Regions from separate parts of the Ruminococcus sp. AM43-6 genome, predicted to be linked through region 2. Evidence: predicted binding sites of a transcription regulator. Region 2 holds the regulator's gene; the other holds the start of a gene.
The links. The regulator HrcA, encoded in region 2, represses chaperone genes, less so after heat shock. The targets are predictions, from matches to a motif close to TGTTAGCACTCNNNNNNNNNGAGTGCTAACA.

Region 1 (3,429 bases), on a different contig from region 2:
TATTTTCTCAGGAAACCGAGAACTGTAGCTGTATCGAAATCATACTGATGCTTTGTAGGCTCCTTTGGCTTTGGCTCGATGTAGAAATCACCAGTGTAGCCCTTTGAACGAGCATAATCAACAGTCAGCTTCATAAGTCTTGCCATGTTGTCAAGCTCCAGACCCATGTTTGTGTTCAGAAGAGTTTCATAGCCTTCTCTTCCGCCCCAGAAAACATAGCCCTTACCGCCAAGCTTGATAGTAGCGTCAACAGCGTTCTTGATCTGAGCAGCCGCATATGCGAAAACATCAGCAGAAGGTGACGTACCTGCACCATGCATATATCTTGGGTGATCGAAGCACTTAGCAGTACCCCAAAGAAGCTTCTTAGTAGGGTCAGCAGCCATTTTTTCAGCTATGTAGTCAACTACCTCAGCAAGCTTTGCGTTAGTTGTGCCGAGATCACCGTACTCAGGAGAAAGGTCACGGTCATGGAAGCAGAAATAGTCGATAGAAAGCTTGTCCATTATCTCGAAAGCAACATCGACCTTCTTCTTAGCTCTTGCCTCAGGAGCAGCCTCGCCCCAAGTCTTGTCAGTAGTGCCGCAGCCGAACATATCAGTGCCGTCGCCGCCCATTGTGTGCCACCATGAAAGAGCGAACTTGAGCTGTTCTCTCATAGTCTTGCCCATTACAACCTCATCTGGGTTATAGTACTTAAAAGAGAGGGGATTAGTTGAGTTTACACCCTCATACTTGATCTTTGGAATATCCTTAAAATACTCTGCCATAATTTTGACCTCCGAATATATTATTGTTTGATCTTAACGATTAAACGATTACAATATAATAATACACCAAACCGCACCCATTTGTCAACTGTTTTTTATTAAAATCGCATATATTGATATAAATTAAAATTGTGGGATAACTGCATAGACACACTATTTTTTCTCGTACTTTCATCAATATTTCTGTAATAATTTTGTGTAATAACTGCACAAATTCTGACAGCTAAACTTGTGCAAACAAATGATTTATCTTTTAATTTGGCAACATTTCTGCAATTGTTGCATTTTTTATGCAACAAAAGAGGTGTTTTTCGTGTATAAGTAGAAAGCGTCTTAGATACTTGCGGGCACGTACAAGCCCTGCGACTTAGTGAATACGATGAGAGATTCTGGAACAGGCTGTAGAGTACTTGTATCAGGACGTGGGCGTGCATTGTGATATTTTGTGTATGCAACACCTAGGACATAATACCAAATGTCATACCCCGAACGTAACTTGAAAATCGAATATAAACGGCTGAAACACGAACCCAACGGCAACAAATCTGTAGGGGACGACGCCCTCGGCGTCCCGATATTCCTCACCCATTGAATTAACAGAGATTATCACAACAATGTCACCCCGAATAATTCAACATCGAAGATACCAAAACCACGGCGTTACCTCTCCGAACGGGACGCCGGGGGCGTCGTCCCCTACAATTATGGATACTGTTGATACGCATACCTCCATTGAATACATTTATCCTCACCCGAAAATCTGATTTCAGACCTGCAATACCCCACAATAAATTGTACAATATGCTCTCAAAATCATTTTGCGACTTAATAGATATTGTGCAACCCTACAAAAATCACATAAATGACCTTAAATGACTTGAATTTTGCGAAAAAGGTGCTAAAATATAATTAGCACTCAGAAAGACTGAGTGCTAACAATCTGATCGTGAGAGTGCTGAAAACATAGGTGCGACCACGAAGGATCCTAATTTAGTATATTAAAAGGTATTATAAAAGGAGGAACTTATCATGGCGATCAAACCATTGCAGGACAGAGTTGTAGTTAAGATGACAGAGGCTGAGGAAACCACAAAGAGTGGTATCATTCTCACAGGCTCAGCGAAGGAAAAGCCTGAGGTCGCAGAGGTAATAGCTGTAGGCCCTGGTAAAAAGGACGTTACTATGGGTGTTAATAAGGGCGACAAGGTGCTTATCTCTAAGTACAGCGGTACTAATGTTAAGCTGGACGGTGAAGAGTTCATTATCGTTAAAATGGACGACATTCTCGCAGTTGTTGACTGATTTCACTGCATTTTAAATAGTATATAAACGGAGGTAATTTACAATGGCTAAGGATATAATTTTTGGCGAAGACGCAAGAAAAGCTTTGCAGAGCGGTATCGACAAGCTCGCAAACACTGTTAAGATAACACTGGGACCTAAGGGCAGAAATGTAGTTCTTGATAAGAAGTACGGTGCTCCTCTTATCACAAACGACGGTGTTACTATAGCTAAGGAGATCGAGCTTGACGATCCATTTGAGAACATGGGCGCACAGCTTGTAAAAGAAGTCGCTACTAAGACTAACGACGCTGCCGGTGACGGTACAACAACAGCTACATTGCTTGCTCAGGCTCTTGTTAGAGAGGGTATGAAGAATATCGCAGCAGGCGCTAATCCAATGGTACTTAAGAAAGGTATGGATCAGGCTGTAGATACTGCTGTTGAAACTATCGTCGCTAACTCAAAGAAGATAGAAGGCTCTGATGAGATAGCTAGAGTAGGTGCAGTTTCTGCCGCTGATGAGAACATTGGTAAGCTTATCGCTGAGGCTATGGAAAAGGTAACTGCTGACGGCGTTATCACTCTTGAAGAGTCAAAGACTGCTGAAACTTACAGCGAAGTCGTTGAGGGTATGCAGTTCGACAGAGGATATATCGCACCTTACATGGTAACAGATACAGATAAAATGGAAGCTGTCCTTGATGACGCTTACATTCTTATCACAGACAAGAAGATCTCTAACATTCAGGAAATTCTCCCACTTCTCGAGCAGATCGTAAAGGCTGGCAAGAAGCTTCTTATCATTGCCGAGGACGTTGAGGGCGAGGCTCTCTCAACTCTTATCGTAAACAAGCTGAGAGGCACATTCACTTGCGTAGCTGTAAAGGCTCCTGGCTTTGGCGACAGAAGAAAGGAAATGCTTCAGGATATCGCTATCCTCACAGGCGGTCAGGTAATTTCATCTGAACTTGGTCTTGAACTCAGCGAAACAACTATGGAGCAGCTGGGCAGAGCAAGACAGGTAGTCGTTCAGAAAGAGAACACTATCATTGTTGACGGCGCAGGCAACAGCGACGATATCAAGGCAAGAGTTGGTCAGATCAAGTCACAGATCGAGAACACAACTTCTGATTTCGACAGAGAAAAGCTTCAGGAAAGACTTGCTAAGCTTTCAGGCGGCGTAGCTGTTATCAAGGTCGGTGCTGCTACTGAGGTAGAGATGAAGGAAAAGAAGCTGAGAATAGAGGACGCTTTGGCAGCTACAAAGGCGGCTGTTGAAGAGGGTATCGTAGCAGGCGGCGGAACAGCTCTTATCAACGCTATGCCAGCAGTTAAGAAGCTCGTTGACAAGCTCAGCGGTGACGAAAAGACAGGC
Region 2 (3,429 bases):
GCACTCATCTGGGTTGATGCCCTTGAACGGCTCTTTGCCAAGGAATTTCTTAACAGCTTCCTGAACGGCTGGTATTCTTGAAGAACCGCCGACCATAAGGACTTTCTGGAGGTCGTTAGCTGACAGACCAGAGTCTGAAAGTGCCTGACGAACTGGTCCCATTGTTGACTCAACAAGGTCTGCTGTCATTTCGTTGAACTTAGCCTGTGTAAGTGTCATTTCAAGATGCTTTGGACCTGTAGCGTCTGCTGTGATGAATGGGAGAGAGATAGTTGATGATGCTGTAGATGAAAGCTCTATCTTAGCCTTCTCAGCAGCTTCCTTAAGTCTCTGCATTGCCATTTTATCACCTGAAAGGTCAACACCCTCAGTCTTCTTGAACTCTGCGATCATCCAGTCGATAATTCTCTGGTCGAAGTCGTCGCCGCCCAGGTGGTTGTTACCTGCTGTAGCAAGAACTTCTGTAACGCCGTCGCCCATTTCGATGATAGATACATCGAATGTACCGCCGCCAAGGTCGTAAACCATGACCTTCTGATCCTCTTCCTTATCAATACCGTAAGAAAGTGCAGCGGCTGTTGGCTCATTGATGATTCTCTTTACTGTCAGACCTGCGATCTGACCTGCGTCCTTAGTAGCCTGTCTTTGTGCGTCTGTGAAGTAAGCAGGAACTGTGATAACAGCCTCTGTTACCTTTTCGCCCAGATAAGCCTCAGCGTCAGCCTTCAGCTTCTGAAGTATCATAGCTGAAATTTCCTGTGGAGTGTAATCCTTGCCGCCCATGTGAGCCTTGTAGTCAGAGCCCATATGTCTCTTGATAGAAATTACAGTGTTGTCATAGTTTGTAACAGCCTGTCTTTTTGCTACCTGACCGATAAGTCTGTCGCCGTTCTTTGAAACGCCAACTACTGACGGAGTTGTTCTTGCACCCTCGCTGTTAGGGATAACAACGGCTTCGCCGCCCTCCATAACTGCTACACAAGAGTTTGTTGTACCTAAATCTATACCGATGATTTTGCTCATAAGATCAAGTCCTTTCAAAATTTACTTAATTTATATCAAGACCTTAAGTCCCGATGTCTTTGTTTATGGGTTTGCTACTATTACCATTGCGTGTCTTATGACCTTGCCGCCTATGGTGTAGCCGTTTTGAAGCACCTGCGCCACAATATTTTCACCGAGGTCAGGGTCGTCAACTGTGCTTACAGCCGTTGCAACGTTCGGGTCAAATTCCTTGCCCGCAAGCTCCATTACCTCAACGTTGAGCTTTTTAAGTGCGTCGCTGAACTGATTGAATATCATTTCAACACCCTGTTTATAAACTGCGTCCTGAGTTTCTGTGCCTAACGCTCTTTCAAAGTTGTCAAACACCGGCAGGAAGCCGTTTATCACATTTCCCTTTGCTGTGTCTGTAAGCTCCAGTCTTTCTTTTGCGCTTCTTTTTCTGAAGTTATCATATTCAGCCATAAGTCTGAGATACTTGTCATTTGCTTCGGCAAGCTCTTTTTTCAGCTTTTCTGTTTCGCTCTCCTCCGCCTTCTTCTCTGTATCCTCAGTGGCATTTTCTGCGGTATCCGCCGCTTCTTTTACTTCTTCGCTTTCAGCAGAGGTGTTTTCCTCTTTTTCAAGCTCGGTGTCCTTTTCAGTTTCCTTACTCAATTTACGCCGCCTGCCTTCCTTTTTATTCATTTTCGTCGTCTTCTTTGTTTTGCTCTTGTGGCTTTTCGGATATCATTTCCGATATCTTTCCTGTGAAATACTCGAGATATGGGATAAACTTCGCATAGTCGAGCCTCATAGGACCTATAAGCCCCAGCGCACCTGCTGTCTTGCCGTCCTTTGAGAACGGAGCTGTTATAATAGAGGAGTTGTGGATAACAAATCCGTCACGCTCAGGGGAGAACATAACGTGAAGCCCTGAGAACGTTTCGTCAATAAATCCTTTAAGCTCCTTCTGATTATCGAGAAAGCTTATTATCTCATTTTGGTTGAAGTCCTTGCAGGTGAGAAGATTGCTTTGACCTTTGATAGACACGCTGCTCATTTCCTTTGTCATCTTCATGATCTCGGAAACAAGCGGTGAAAGGGTCATCATGTACGTTCCCATTGCTTCTGTGAGCTTTTCAAGATAAGCGTCCGAAAGACTGTCGATAGGCACGCCGTTGAGATTTTCCTTTACGAAGTTATCAAAAAACTCAAGCTGATCCTGACTGAGGTCGAACTCCAATCGGCAAACCTTATTCTTAATAGAGCCGTTGGACGTTATCATCAAAATAACGTACATTCTCTTTCCTGTAGGTATTACCTCTACCTTTGAGATAAGCGAGAACTTTGGCGTTGCGTTTGCGACCACCGCCGCACATTTCGTAAGATCCGCCAATGCCATTGAAGCCTTGTTCACAAGGTCTTCCTCTGTGACATATTCCTGCGGTATCATTGAATCCAGCATCTTCTTTTCATTTGCTGTAAGCTGGTTTTGCTCCATAAGCTGGTCAACATAAAGCCTGTAGCCCTTATATGTTGGTATTCTGCCTGCGGAGGTGTGTGGCTGTTCGAGATAGCCTTGCTTCTCAAGCTCTGCCATTTCATTTCTTATGGTCGCTGAGGACGCTTTGACGTGAGCCATTATCGCCTTTGAGCCTACAGGCTCGCCTGTTACGATATATTCATTGACTACCGCTGAAAGTATTTTCAGCTTGCGGTCGTCCATTTGCTCACCACCCGTTCTTCTTGTTAGCACTTATTGTATTTAAGTGTTAGCACTCTTTCTTCTCGAGTGCTAAGTATAGTTTATACCCTTTTGACGATTTTGTCAAGGGGTTTAAGACTATTTTTCTCACAAATTTCAAAAATATTTAAACTTCTTTTCCGTCATATTGCACAACGCTTTGCTGAAAATGCAAAAAAAGCGGGCAGACCGCAGTGGTCTGTCCGCCCGATGTTGGAAAAAGATCAGATAAAATTATTCTTTTGTATAAGCAGAAAGATCAGGAACAGCAAGCAGGCTGTCGTCTGCTTCGCCTATGGAATCTACAGTGAAGTAAACTGCGCTTGATTCGTCAGCACCCTCTGGGAGCAGAACTACCTGCTTAAGGTCATATGTAGCGCCGTCAAAGCCGTAAACTATCTGACCCTCAGCACCTGCAACGGCACTGTCGAGCTTATAGTATTCGTGAACGACGTTTGTTGTTTCGTCAATATATGCGTGGTCAAAATCGAGGGTCGCGCCGAAAAGAATGTCGGCTGACTTCCACTGATTTCCGTCGTCGTCCTCAATGCTGTAGGTGGTCGTGCCTTCTGAAACGTTGTAAAGCTTTCCGTCGCCAGGGCAAACTGTGTATGACTTCATGCCCTGAACTGTGAGTGCCTGATAAGCCTTGCCGTCCTTTACGCAGATAGTATACTTTGTGCCGTTGTTTGACATCTGAC

Region 1: the regulator HrcA is predicted to act here: its motif matches at 1,678-1,708, upstream of DW938_RS03005 (co-chaperone GroES).

Annotation. Positions count from the first base shown of each region.
Region 1 covers NZ_QTXU01000002.1:285,154-288,582, forward strand. The annotation lists gene xylA (xylose isomerase) at 1-770, opposite strand, end outside; gene DW938_RS03005 (co-chaperone GroES) at 1,800-2,072, shown strand; gene groL (chaperonin GroEL) at 2,116-3,429, shown strand, end outside.
Region 2 covers NZ_QTXU01000010.1:31,946-35,374, forward strand. The annotation lists gene dnaK (molecular chaperone DnaK) at 1-1,023, opposite strand, end outside; gene grpE (nucleotide exchange factor GrpE) at 1,087-1,689, opposite strand; gene hrcA (heat-inducible transcriptional repressor HrcA) at 1,682-2,710, opposite strand; gene DW938_RS07305 (hypothetical protein) at 2,963-3,429, opposite strand, start outside.